2 regions of the Streptosporangium amethystogenes subsp. fukuiense genome follow, and region 2 is predicted to be linked to the other one. Evidence: riboswitches for the same ligand, from Rfam matches in the RefSeq annotation. Region 2 holds a riboswitch; the other holds the start of a gene.
The links. Region 2 has a riboswitch for S-adenosylmethionine ahead of ACFQVD_RS19760 (FAD/NAD(P)-binding protein). Riboswitches for the same ligand answer to the same signal wherever they lie in the genome.
Positions count from the first base shown of each region.

Region 1: it holds a riboswitch for S-adenosylmethionine, as region 2 does, so the genes downstream of both, thrC (threonine synthase) here and ACFQVD_RS19760 (FAD/NAD(P)-binding protein) in region 2, are expected to answer to the same signal.

Region 1 is NZ_JBHTEE010000001.1:7,907,651-7,914,617, reverse strand. It holds gene groL (chaperonin GroEL) at 1-215, opposite strand, end outside; gene ACFQVD_RS35205 (cold-shock protein) at 602-802, opposite strand; gene ACFQVD_RS35200 (MoaD/ThiS family protein) at 1,153-1,428, opposite strand; gene thrC (threonine synthase) at 1,451-2,743, opposite strand; SAM riboswitch class I at 2,758-2,900, opposite strand; gene ACFQVD_RS35190 (S1 family peptidase) at 3,110-4,621, opposite strand; gene ACFQVD_RS35185 (S1 family peptidase) at 4,789-6,315, opposite strand; gene ACFQVD_RS35180 (RNA polymerase sigma factor) at 6,524-6,967, opposite strand, start outside.
Region 2 is NZ_JBHTEE010000001.1:4,660,282-4,667,248, reverse strand. It holds tRNA gene ACFQVD_RS19780 (tRNA-Asn) at 164-236, shown strand; gene ACFQVD_RS19775 (nitric oxide synthase oxygenase) at 497-1,702, shown strand; gene ACFQVD_RS19770 (enoyl-CoA hydratase-related protein) at 1,911-2,684, shown strand; gene ACFQVD_RS19765 (DUF402 domain-containing protein) at 2,710-3,231, opposite strand; SAM riboswitch class IV at 3,284-3,396, shown strand; gene ACFQVD_RS19760 (FAD/NAD(P)-binding protein) at 3,522-5,279, shown strand; gene ACFQVD_RS19755 (ABC transporter substrate-binding protein) at 5,306-6,931, shown strand; gene ACFQVD_RS19750 (ABC transporter permease) at 6,928-6,967, shown strand, end outside.

The sequences.
Region 1 (6,967 bases), 3.2 Mb from region 2:
TCGGCCCCGATCTTCTCCCACGGGTCCTCGAGCTCGATCTCCTTCGCAATGGAGACACCATCGTTGGTGATGGTGGGGGCGCCCCACTTCTTCTCCAGAACGACATTGCGGCCCTTGGGGCCGAGGGTCACCTTGACGGCGTCCGCGAGCTGGTTCATGCCACGCTCGAGACCGCGCCTGGCGTCCTCGTTAAACGCGATCATCTTGGCTGCCATACGGCTAGACCTCCCAGAGACAGGGTGGCTTGCACCGGACCGAGCCGACGCCCGCGACGGCATGCGGGCCCACGACTCCGTTCGGCGGGCCCCATCGCCTCGATCCAGGGTTGGCACTCTCTATGCGTGAGTGCCAACAACGTGTTTAGCACTCTACCTTGCCGAGTGCAAGCCACGACCCCTTGACCTGCGTCGCGCCCGGAGCGGGCTTCCGCTCCGGGCCACGTCAGCGTATGCGCCGCGTCACGCGGGCGTGTGTTCCGCGCAAAGCGAAGGCCCGGCTCGCCGATTGGGGAGGCGAGCCGGGCCTAGGTGGTGTGGATCCGGCGGACTGCGCTGCCGCGGGATCCACCGGCCCCTCCCCGCGGGTTCACGGGACGGCCATGTCAGACCGCCCGGACGGACTCCGCCTGGGGACCCTTCTGCCCCTGGGTGATCTCGAACTCGACTCGCTGGCCCTGCTCGAGTGCACGGTAGCCATCCATCATGATCGCGGAGTAATGGACGAACACATCCTTACCACCGTCTACCGCGATGAAGCCGTAGCCCTTGTCCGCGTTGAACCATTTGACGGTGCCCTGCGCCACTTGCGACTCCTCTTACTGGACTTAAGGACGACGCCCATTCCTCTCGCGAAGTCCTCAATCTCCGGGGCAGACTTCGCCACATCGATCGTCCTCGACCATACCTGTGGGAACCGGTTGGGCAACAGAGTCAAGCACCAAACTAGCTCTTTACAAGAGCATTTAGTACGAGAGCACAGTTTGACTATCACTATTAGTTAGTTAAAGATTACATTATCTTTCCCCACCGCGAATACCGGTTTACGCCACAAAGCATGACACCCGCACGCGGCCGGAGCCGGGCGGGTGTCATGGAGAGGGTGTCGCAAGCGCCCCCCGGGAGGGTGCGACCGGCGCGGTGCGGGGGGTGGGTCTCAGCCCCCGGCGACCGCCGGGATGATGGAGACCTGGACGCCGGAGGGCGTGGCCGTGTCGAGATTGTCGGCGAAGCGGACGTCCTCATCTCCCACATAGACGTTGACAAAACGGCGGATCTTACCCGTTTCATCAAGAATCCGGGCACCGATCCCCGGGAAGTCCGCGTCAAGCTTCTGGAGGACGTCGCGCAGGGTCTCGCCCTCTCCGCTCACCTCGGCAGCACCACCGGTGTAAGTCCGGAGAATCGTCGGAATCCGCACAGAAACGCTCATAATTCAGTACCTTTCACGATTTCTAGGCGATTGCCGCACGGAATGCGTCAAGGGAGGGACGAATCACGGCGGTGGGGCGCGCCTCGGCGGCCACCGCGTCGAGGGTCTTGAGACCGTCGCCGGTGTTGAGAACCACGGTCTCCGCCTCCGGGTCGAGCCTCCCGGCCGCGACCAGCTTGCGGAGCACGCCGACGGTGACACCTCCGGCGGTCTCGGCGAAGATGCCCTCGGTCCTGGCCAGCAGCCGGATCGCGTCGACGATCTCGGGGTCGGTGACGTCCTCGACCGCGCCGCCGGTGCGGCGGGCGATGTCCAGCACGTACGGACCGTCGGCGGGATTGCCGATCGCCAGCGACTTGGCGATCGTGTCCGGCTTCACTGGGCGGATCACGTCGTGGCCCGCCTTGTAGGCGGTGGAGACCGGGGAGCATCCCTCGGCCTGGGCCGCGAAGATCTTGTACGGCCTGTCCTCGACGAGACCGAGCTCGATCAGCTCCTTGAAACCCTTGTCGATCTTCGTGAGCTGGGAGCCCGACGCGACCGGCACGACGATCTGGTCGGGAACGCGCCAGCCGAGCTGCTCGGCGATCTCGTATGCCAGCGTCTTGGAGCCCTCGGCGTAGTACGGCCGGAGGTTGACGTTGACGAAGCCCCACTTCTCGCCCAGTTCGTCGCCGATGAGCTCCGAGCAGAAGCGGTTCACATCGTCGTAGGTGCCCTCGATGCCGATGAGCCTGCCCCCGTACACGGAGGCCATGACGACCTTGGCCTGCTCCAGGTCGGCGGGGATGAACACGCAGGCGTCCAGCCCGGCCCGCGCGGCGGCGGCAGCGGCGGCACCGGCCAGGTTGCCGGTGGAGGAGCAGGAGAGGGTGTGGAAGCCGAAGTTACGGGCCGCCTCGACGGCGATGGCCACCACGCGGTCCTTGAAAGAGTGCGTGGGGTTACCGGAGTCGTCCTTCACGTGCAGCGAGCGCATGCCCAGCTCACGGGCGAGGTTGCCGGCGTTGACGAGCCTGGTCCAGCCGGGCTCCATGTTGGGCTTGGCGGCCACGTCGGCGGGGACGGGCAGCAGCGAGCGGTAACGCCAGATGTTGGCCGGCCCCTCGGCGATCTGCTCCCGGGTCACCCGCCCGAAGTCGTAGGCGATCTCAAGGGGCCCGAAACACTCGATACAGGCGAAGCTCGGGCCGAGGTCGTAGCGGGCACCGCACTCGCGACAGGACAGGGCCACGGCGGGGCCGAAGTGCTGGTTTCGGGTGTCTTCGACACGACCAAGCGAGGCGGTGGTGTTCTCAGTGGTTGCGAGCGCCATGAAGCGAGGCCTTTCCCTCATCTTCGTCTGCGGACCACCCTGGTCACAGACCGGAATTGGCACCTGTCCCGGCTGACCTCGTGTCGATTACGAGTCTTGAACCGGGATGGTTGCCGGGGCTTCGCAGGGCCGATCCCTCCACCCCTCTGGATGAGCAAATATTCAGTTGGAGACCTGACAGGCAGGTCTTAGGCACTCTACATCGCCGTACCGCCACCCCGGCCACTTGTCTCATTATGTGAGACATAGCGTGTTGCCTGCCGGACAGATCACCCTTGTCCGCAGGAGGGGCACCACCGCGGCCGACAGGCACCGGTCGCGGTGGACGTCCCGTGGAACCTCCCGCGCCAGGCCGCGGAAGGCGGGTCAGGGCGCCTTGGCCTTCAGCGTGTAGGGGCTGGAGCCGCTCACCGAGACCACCCGGTAGCGGTAGAAGCCGGGCGGGCCGACGTAGCTGATCCGCTCGTCGGAACCCGCGCCCTCGGAGCCGGCGACGGTGACCCAGCTCGACCGTTGCCACCTTTGGAGGTAGAGGTCGAAGTCGACGCCGTCACCGCCGTCCAGGCAGGCGGAGTGCATGCCGGCGGCGGCGGATCGGTAGTAGCGGCTCGGCTGGGAGACGGACTGAGCGTTGTTCAGCGTGCCGGTGTAGACCTTCGGGTAGCCGGTGCAGACCGTCGGAGCGGGCGGGGCGGTGCCCGGTGGGGTGGTGGCGTCGCCGGTCAGCAGGGTCAGGTCATAGGCGGTGAGGATCTCGTTGATCGGCTGGAAGTAGGTGACGCCACCCGTGGTGCAGTCGCCGGAGCCGCCGGAGGTGACCCCCTGGGCCTGGTCCACCGAGATGAACGAGCCGCCCGAGTCGCCCGGCTCGGCGCAGGCACTGGTACGGGTCAGCCCGTGGATGGTGCCCTGGGGGTAGGTGACGCTGGCGTCGCGCTGCCGGATGAGGCCGCAGTGCCAGTCGGTGGTGGAACCGGACCGGCAGACCGAGGCACCCTCCAGAGCCGGCCTGGAGCCGGCGACGGGCACGGCGCCGCCGATGCCGTTGCTCACCACCGGCCTGGGCGTCCAGCCGGAGTTCACCGCGACCCAGGCATAGTCGTTCTCCGGAAAGGACGACGCCCGGAAGACCCCCTGGGGCACCCGGTTGAAACCGGTGGTGGCATCACCCGCCTTACCGCAGTGACCGGCGCTGACGAAACCCGCCTGGGTCCCGCGCATCACCGAGAAACCGACGGAGCAACGATTCGAACTGCCGATGTAGTAGGCGTCACCGCCCTGCACGTCAGTGAAGAGCCGGGGCCGCTCGGTGGTCGGCACCACCTTCACCACACTTGAGTCGGCCCCCACGGCCTCCACGAGATCCTCGGTTGCCAGGGGGCTCTTCGACAGGATGACGATCCTGTTGTTCCTGGCGTCGACGAAGCGCACATCGCCCCCTTCGCCCTCTCCCGGCAGGTCCACGTTAAGGTCGCTGATGAGCCCGGCGAGTTCCGTCAGCGACCGCTTGACGAGTTCGGCTCTGGCGCCCGCCGCGACGATCGTGGGGAGGTCGGCGGGGTCGGTGGTGGCCACCACGAGGGTCTGCGCGATGGTTCCCATCAGCCACGAGCCGCCGAAACGGTCGCCGAGCGCCTCGCGGAGGTCTGTCTCGATCCCCGACATACGGATCTCGTTGGCCAGACGTGCCCGCACCTGTTCCCTGGTCAGTTCCAGGTCGCGTTGGAGCGCCTCCAGCATGCCCGACGGCGGTTTCCAGGCGGACACGGTGACCGGAACACTCTTCACCCGGGGTCCGGCCGCAGCCGGCACACCTGTCAGGGTTAGCGCGGTGACCGCCAGCACGCAGCCCGTGGCGACGGCATGTCTGCGGAACATGAGACTCTCCTCGACCTCGGCTTTCACAGCAGGAGGGGGAGAGCGCCGCACGGGCAACGCCACCCTAATCCAGCCATCGCCGCCAGGACCTCGAACGCCACACGCCACGCGGCAGACGATTTGCGGCCGTTCGGGCCGCGGCCTGGGTGAGGGCCGCGGAAGGCGGGTCAGGGCGCCTTGGCCTTCAGCGTGTAGGGGCTGGAGCCGCTCACCGAGACCACCCGGTAGCGGTAGAAGCCGGGCGGGCCGACGTAGCTGATCCGCTCGTCGGAACCCGCGCCCTCGGAGCCGGCGACGGTGACCCAGCTCGACCGTTGCCACCTTTGGAGGTAGAGGTCGAAGTCGACGCCGTCACCGCCGTCCAGGCAGGCGGAGTGCATGCCGGCGGCGGCGGATCGGTAGTAGCGGCTCGGCTGGGAGACGGACTGAGCGTTGTTCAGCGTGCCGGTGTAGACCTTCGGGTAGCCGGTGCAGACCTGCCTGCCCGATGGGACGGTGCCCGGGGAGATGTCACCCGACGAGCCGGCGGTGCTGTCGGCCAGCAGGGTCAGGCCATAGGCGGTGAGGATCTCGTTGATCGGCTGGAAGTAGGTGACGCCACCCGTGGTGCAGTCGCCGGAGCCGCCGGAGGTGACCCCCTGGGCCTGGTCCACCGAGATGAACGAGCCGCCCGAGTCGCCCGGCTCGGCGCAGGCACTGGTACGGGTCAGCCCGTGGATGGTGCCCTGGGGGTAGGTGACGCTGGCGTCGCGCTGCCGGATGAGGCCGCAGTGCCAGTCGGTGGTGGAACCGGACCGGCAGACCGAGGCACCCTCCAGAGCCGGCCTGGAGCCGGCGACGGGCACGGCGCCGCCGATGCCGTTGCTCACCACCGGCCTGGGCGTCCAGCCGGAGTTCACCGCGACCCAGGCATAGTCGTTCTCCGGAAAGGACGACGCCCGGAAGACCCCCTGGGGCACCCGGTTGAAACCGGTGGTGGCATCACCCGCCTTACCGCAGTGACCGGCGCTGACGAAACCCGCCTGGGTCCCGCGCATCACCGAGAAACCGACGGAGCAGCGACTCGCGACACCGACGTAGTAGGCGTCACCACCCTGCACGTCAGTGAAGAGCCGGGGCCGCTCGGTGGACGGCACCACCTTCACCACATCCGTGTCGAGGCCGGCGGCCTCGATGCGATCCTCCGCGACCAACGGCTCCGACGACAGGACGACGACCCTGTTGTTCCTGGCGTCGACGTAGCGGACACTCCCATCGTTCCTGGTTCCGGGTACCGATTGGTTGAGGCCGTCTATGTGCCTGTCGAGTTCCGCCAGCGACCGCCTGACGACCTCGGCCCGGGCGCCCGCCGCGATGATGTGGGGGATGTCGGCCTCGTCGGTGGTGGCCACCACGAGGGTCTGCGCGATGGTTCCCATCAGCCACGAGCCGCCGAAACGGTCGCCGAGTCTCGCACGGAGCTCCGCCGCCACTCCCGTCAGGCGGGCCTCGTTGAGCAGGCGCGCCTGGGCCTGTTCCCTGGTCAGTTCCAGGTCGCGTTGGAGCGCCTCCAGCATGCCCGACGGCGGTTTCCAGGCGGACACGGTGACCGGAACACTCTTCACCCGGGGTCCGGCCGCAGCCGGCACACCTGTCAGGGTTAGCGCGGTGACCGCCAGCACGCAGCCCGTGGCGACGGCATGTCTGCGGAACATGAGACTCTCCTCGACCTCGGCTTTCACAGCAGGAGGGGGAGAGCGCCGCACGGGCAACGCCACCCTAATCCAGCCATTGCCGCCAGGACCTCGAACGCCACACGCCACGCGGCAGACGATTTCGATCGGATCTCACCTCGCCGGCGCGCTCTCGTTCCCGCGCGGGGGCTCCCCGGGCCGGCTCGGCCGTTCCCGGGACCCGTCGAGGTCAGAAGCCGTAGGCGTCGCCCAGAGCGCCCTGGACGTACTTGCGCGCCTGGTGAATACGGGACTTGGCGGTGCCCAACGGGATGCGGAGCTGCTCGGCCACCTCGTTGTAGTCGAGCTGGCAGATGTCGCGCAGCACCAGTGCCTGGGCGAGATCGGGCTTCTCCGCCTCCAGGGCCTCCATCACGTCGAGCAGGTCCAGCCGGGATCCGGCGATCACGCTCACCCTGGCGACGTCCGGCTTCTGCAGCGGCAACTCGTCCGAACTCTGCTCCGCGGCGCGGCGCTTCAGTGAACGGTAGGTGCTCCTGGCGCAGTTGGCGGTCACGATGTGCAGCCAGGTGCTGAACTTGGCGCGCCCCTCGAAGCGGCCGATGTTGCGTGCCACCGCCAGCAGGGTGTCCTGGCAGGCCTCCTCCGCGTCCTGCCGGAAGGGAAGGATGCG
Region 2 (6,967 bases):
CACAAGCATGTTCCGCAGGTCCCTGTCCTGTGATCACCTGCGGATAGCCATTCGTCTCGCACCTACCCCGGACTATCGATGCGACACACACCCATGGAGTGCGCTAATCTATTCCTGCGCCGCAAGGAACGGGGACACCCGATCCGACCAGCGCAAAGCGCAATCCCGTGTAGCTCAATCGGCAGAGCAGCCGGCTGTTAACCGGCAGGTTATAGGTTCGAGTCCTATCGCGGGAGCCGAAACCGGAGCCCCGGAAGCCCAGCTTCCGGGGCTTTTGGCATCTCATACCCCGGTTTGGTGGCCTGTTCATGCCCCGATTCAGCGGACAAACCACGGTGAATCACAGAAAATGAGTGAGGCCCTGCCCGGTGTCGCCGCGATCGCGGTGATGAGCCGGCGCGCGGTCGCCGCGGACCAACAGTGATCGCAGCGGGGAAGGGCCGCCGCGTTCAGGGCACCACGCCGCCCGGAACGGCAGTCGTGCCCGTGAGCCACAATGGGTGGTTTTTCTGTGCTGACCTGGCGAAGGTCCCGGCGTGCGCCGGATCCGTTCCACGAGGCCCCCAAGGTCCCCGAGGTGCCTCCAGCCGACGTGATGGCGGCGGCCGAGGACTACCTGAGGCTGTTTCACGCGGAGAATCCCGGCGCGGGGGTCCTGCGGGAGCGCCTGCGCGAGATCCGGCAGGAGATCGCCGACACGGGAACGTACACGCACACCAGCGGTGAGCTGGTCTTCGGCGCCAGGGTGGCCTGGCGCAACAGCGGCAGATGCATCGGGCGGCTGTACTGGCGCTCGCTGCGGGTGCGCGACCGGCGGCATGTCACCACGGCCGAGGGCGTCGCCGTCGAGTGTGTGAACCACCTGCGGGACGCGGCGCCCGGCCGCCGGATCCGCCCGACGATCACCGTCTTCCCCCAGGACCGGCCGGGGGCGCCGGGACCGCGGATCTGGAACGAGCAGCTCATCCGGTACGCCGGGTACGCGACGGCGGACGGTTCGGTCGTCGGGGATCCCCGCTACGTCGGCTTCACCGCGATGCTGCGCGAGCTGGGCTGGTCCGGCGGTCCCGGAAGCCCCTTCGACGTCCTCCCACTGGCGGTCTCGGTCGGGAGCGGGCCGCCGCTGCTGTCCACGATTCCCGGCGACGCCGTGCTGGAGGTCGCGCTTTCGCACCCCCGTCACCCGTGGTTCGAGCAGCTGGGGCTGCGCTGGCACGCGGTACCGGTCATCTCGAACATGTGCCTGGAGATCGGCGGCGTCTGCTATCGGGCGGCGCCGTTCAACGGCTGGTACATGGGCACCGAGATCGGCGCCCGCAACCTGGCCGACGCCGACCGCTACGACCTGATGCCGTTGATCGCCCGGCGTCTGGGCCTGAACACCGGCACCGACCGCTCGCTCTGGCGGGACCGGGCGCTGGTGGAGTTGAACGTGGCGGTCCTGCACTCCTTCGAGCGGGCGGGGGTGACGATGACGGACCACCACACCGAGGCCAGGCACTTCCTGATCCACCTGGAGCGCGAGGAGCGGGCAGGACGGGTCTGCCCCGCGGACTGGACCTGGATCGTGCCGCCCATGTCGGCCTCGGCCACGCCGGTCTTCCACCGCTACTACGAGGACAGGCGGCTGTCGCCGAACTTCGTCCACCACGCCGACTCCCTGGAGCGTGCGCTCGGCCACCGGACCGCGACGGGAGGTTGACTCGGGGAAGACGTACCGGCGCCGCACCCGCGGTGACCCGCCGCGTGGTGGGGCGCGGCCCGGCCCGCTCCCGCGGGCCTCCCTCTCTCCGGTCCGCTCGCACCTGCTGACACCGGGAAGGGAAAAGGTGTAGAACGATATTCTGTAGCTCTCCGGGTGGGGAGCTCCTGTGCGGGAGCGCCCCGGGGGCTTCCGGGAGGGAGATGCGATGGTCGACCTGGTGCTGCCGTCGATCGAGCGGGGCGTGCTGACGCTGACGTTCAACCGGCCGGACCGGCTCAACGCCTGGACCGACGAGATGGGCCGCCGCTACTTCGACCAGCTGGCCGAGGCGGAGAAGAACCCCGAGGTCCGGGTGATCGTGGTCACCGGTGCGGGAAAGGGCTTCTGCGCCGGGGCGGACTTCCGGACGCTCACCGCCATCCAGGACGGCTCGTACGCGGGGGAGCCCGACCGGCGCCCCAACACCTTCCCGACCACGATCCGCAAGCCGATCATCGCCGCGGTCAACGGCGCCTGCGCCGGGCTCGGCATGGTCCACGCCCTGGTCTGCGACCTGGTCTTCACCGCCGCCGAGGCCAAGTGGACCACCGCCTTCGCCCGGCGCGGCCTGGTCGCGGAGTACGGCCTGTCGTGGATCCTGCCCCGCCTGGCCGGGCAGGCCAGGGCCATGGACCTGCTGCTCTCCGGGCGCACCTTCACCGGAGCCGAAGCCTGCGAGCTGGGCCTGGCCAACCGGGCGGTGCCGGGAGAGCGGTTGATCGAGGAGACCCTGGCCTACGCCCGCGAGCTGGCGACGTACAGCTCTCCGGCCTCGATGGCCGTGATCAAGCGTCAGATCTGGGGCGACTGGCAGCAGACCCTGGAGGCGTCGGAGTCGGCCGCGGCACGCCTGATGGTCGACTCCTTCACCCGGCCGGACTTCGCCGAGGGGGTCGCCAGCTTCGTCGAGCGCCGCGCCCCCGGCTTCCCGCCGCTGTAGTCACGCCGTAGTCGCTCCGGCGCTCTCAGCTGACCAGGGCGAGCCAGCGCGGAGCGGTGTCGAAGGGGGCCGTGCGGGCGGTGACGGCCTCCATCAGCCAGGCGGCCGAGGCGCGGGCGCTCCGGACGACCTCGGGCGGGTAGGCGTACCTGACCCGGTGCTCCTCGAACTCGTCCTCGTCGTCCAGGAAGACCCGGCAGGCGCGGCCCTTAGCCGGGTTGCGGCGCGTCCGGATCACGTCGAGGTCCAGGTCGACCATGGTGACCTCGCCGTCGCTCCACCGTGGCACGGTGGAGATGTCGCAGTAGATCTCGTGTTTGTGCGGGGCGGAGTTGAAGGCGGCGGTCCACCAGGCGTCGCGGGGGAAGAGCATCACGAAGGCATGCGGGGAGGCCACCTCGGGTCCGTGGCCCTTGCGGCCGACGGAGTTGGCCGCGCAGCCGGTCCACACCCCGTGCTCGTCCTCGCCGAGCAGGAGACCGCTGTGGTGCCAGTGCAGTGACCCGTCGTATTTGCGGTAGACCACCTTCACCGTCTCATAGGACATTCCCCAACATTAAGCCTTGACAGAGATCTATGTATTTCCTACCTTCTAAATAGGTTAAGAGTGTCAGTGCGAAGCCCCGGCTGGCTGACCGGCAACCCTCGCACCGCGGCGGGGTGCCCCCGGGGGAGACCTGGCGGCACGGTCGGCGTGCCGCAAGCGCGGACCCCCTCACCGGGGTCACCGAGACATGTCCGGGAGTGCCACATGTCGAAGACCAGCACACTGAACTGCGCGAGCCCCGTCGACCCCGACACCCACGGCCACTACCGGCCGCACCGCAGAGCCGCCGCATGAGCGCCTCGATCGCCGTCGTCGGTGCCGGCCCGACGGGCACCTGCCTGGTGGAACGCATCTGCGCCAACGCCGCCGACCTGCTCGGCTGGCCCTCGCTCGACGTTCACGTGATCGACCCCCACCCGCCGGGCGGCGGCCGCGTCTGGCGCCGTGACCAGCCCGAGCTGCTCTGGATGAACTCCGCGGCCGCCGACGTGACGCTCTTCACCGACGAGTCGGTGCGCTGTGAGGGGCCGATCCGTCCAGGCCCCACGCTGGCCGAGTGGCTCGGCGGGGACCCGGGCACCTTCGCCTCCCGCCCGGCGCAGAACGGCTACCTCTCCCACGTCTTCAGGCACGCGGTGGAGACCGCCCCGCGCGGGGTCAGGGTGCACGTGCATCCGGCCCGCGCCGTCGACCTCGCCGACATCCCCGACGGCCAGGCGGTACGGCTGGAGGACGGCCGGACGATCGAGGTCGACGCGGTGATCCTGGCCCAGGGGCACGGCGACGTGACCCCGAACGGGGAGGAACGGGCGCTGGCCGACCTGGCCGTGCGCGGCGGGCTGCGCTACCTGCCCACCGGATACGCGGCCGACCTCGACCTGGACGGCATCCCCGCCGGAGAGCCGGTGATCGTGCGGGGGATGGGGCTGGCCTTCGTCGACCTGATGGTGCTGCTCACCTCGGGCCGGGGCGGCCGGTTCGTCCGCGAGTACGACGGGGAACTGGTCTACCTGCCCGGCGGGCGGGAGCCCCTGCTGCACGTGGGATCACGGCGCGGCGTGCCGTACCACTCCAAGACCGGCTACCCCTTCGGGGGCGCACGCCCGCCGGTGCCGCGCTTCCTCACCCGCGAGGCGCTGGGCGAGGGCCCGTGGAACTTCCGCCGGGACGTGTGGCCGCTGGTCGCCAAGGAGCTCGCCTTCGCGTACTACCACGAGCTCCTCACCGCCCACCCCGAGCGCGCCAGGCTGGACTGGGCGGCGTTCGCGGAGGCGTTCGCCGACGAGGAGTGGCGCAGCCCGGGCATCCGCAAGCTGATCCGTACGGCCGTGCCCCGGCACCTGGACCGGCTCGACCTCGACCGGCTCGACCGGCCGCTGGCGGGCATCAGGTTCGGCGACCGGGCGGGGCTGCAGAAGTGGATGCACGGCTACCTCGCGGCCGACCTGGAGCGGCGCGCCGACCCGGCGCACAGCGCCGACCACGCCCTGATCCTCGGGCTGATCTCCGTCTACGGCGTCCTGGCCGAGCTGGGCGTCTCCGACCCGTGGTTCCACGGGTTCTTCAGCTACATCGCCAGCGGCCCGCCCGGCCCCCGTCTTGAGGAGTTGCGCGCCCTGGCCAGGGCGGGGGTGGTCACCTTCCTCGGCGCCGACCTCAAGGTCGACCACCACGACGGGCGCTGGCGGGCGCAGAGCCCCACCGTGCCCGGCGGCGTGACGGCCACGACCCTCGTCGAGGCCAGGCTGCCCGCGCCCAGCGTGAGCCGGGCCACCGACCCGCTCATCGGCGCGCTCCGCGACCGGGGCGAGCTCGACGAGAAGTCGGGGCTGGTGAACGTGCGGGCCGCGGACCGCCGCCTGGTCGACAGGTCCGGCACCCCGCACTCGCGCAGGTTCGCCTTCGGTCCCTGGGTCGTCGGCGGCCAGGCCACCGGCGGCTTCGCCAGACCCCGCCTCAACGCCCCGCTCTTCCGCCACGCCGACGCCCTCGCCCGGATCGTCCTGTCCGAGGCGGTCGGCACCCAGATAAGAAGGCACGTCGCATGAACCGCCAGGTCTCGAAGGAGAAGAGAGTGAAGTTGCGATGGGGCGCCCTGACCCTCGCCGGGGTGCTGGCGCTGGCGGCGTGCGGAGCCGAGAGCGGGGCCCCGGCCGTGGCGGCCGGCGGCGACGGAGGGTCGCTCGTCTGGGCCGTCGAGACGCAGCCGATCACCTTCAACCCGCACCAGTGGGGCCAGAACAAGGCGCGCCTGCTGGTCCACAACCAGTTCGACGCGTTGATCGCCCGAGGCGCGAACGGCGATTTCCTGCCGTGGCTGGCCACCTCCTGGCAGGTCTCCAAGGACGGCCTGACCTACACCTTCGAGCTCCGCGACGACGTGACCTTTCACGACGGTGAGAGGTTCGACGCCGCCTCGGTGAAGGCCAACCTCGACCAGCTCGTCTCGCCCGGCTACAACGCGGCGGTCAGCGCCATCCAGCTGCGCAACTTCGACCACGCCGAGGTGAGCGCCCCGTACACCCTGAAGGTCACGCTGAAGGCCCCGGACGGACTGTTCCTGGACTTCCTCTCCTCCCCGCTCGCCGGCCAGGTCTCCCCGAAGTCGCTGAAGAACGCCAAGGACCTCAAGGCGGGCGGGGTCGACGTGGTCGGCACCGGGCCGTTCATCCTCGACCGGTTCACTCCCGGCCAGGAGGTCCACTACCGGCGCAACCCGAACTACGACTGGCCGCCCGCCGGCGCCGCCCACCAGGGGCCGGCACACCTGGCCGAGGTCACCTACCGCTTCCTGCCCGAGGCGGCGGTGCGGGTCGGCGCGCTCACCTCCGGGCAGGTACAGGTGATCGAGGGCGTGCCCGCCACCGAGATCGGCCTCATCAAGGGCGACCCGGAGCTGACGCTGGAGACCAGCCTCAACTCCGGCAGCGCGTTCTCCTACTACTTCAACGTCTCCCGCCCCCCGTTCGACGACAAGCGGGTCCGTGAGGCGTTCCGCGACGCCGTCGACGTGGACGCCGTGCTCGACTCCGTCTACCGGGGCACCGCCAAGCGAGCCTGGAGCGTCATCGGCCAGGGCAGCCCGCGGTTCTACGACCCCTCGCTGGAGAACACCTTCGGCAACGACCCGGCGCGGGCCAACAGGCTGCTCGACGAGGCCGGCTGGAACGGACGTGACGCCGAGGGCTACCGGGTCAAGGACGGCAGGCGGCTGACGGTCCGCACGGTCAGCGCCGCGCCGTTCGTCCGCGACCGCCGTGACGTCCTCGCCCAGGCCGTCCAGGCGGCGGTCAAGCGACACGCGGGCATCGACTTCCAGATCAAGCTCGTGGACCAGGGCACCGCGCAGCAGGCCGCCGACGAGAACGAGTACGAGATCTTCGAGAACTCGCGCGGCGACACCGACGTCGGGGCGGCGCTCAACCTGATCCTGCCGAAGGGCGCGGCGATCAACCGTACGAGGTACGAGAGCGCGGAGCTGGACAGGCTGCTCACCGACGCGTCGGCGACCTCCGACCTCGCCGAGCGCAAGGAGCTCTACGCCAAGGTGCAGAAGATCGTGGTCACGGACGAGGCACTGCTGCTCCCGCTGTACGTGCCCGCCGACCAGATCGCCTACGGCGCGGGTGTCACCGGCATCACCTTCGAGCCGGTCTCCGGCACCCCCAACAGTGCCTACGACGTCCGGATCGGGACATGAGCACCCTCACACTCACCCGGCGGCGGGGGCTGGCCG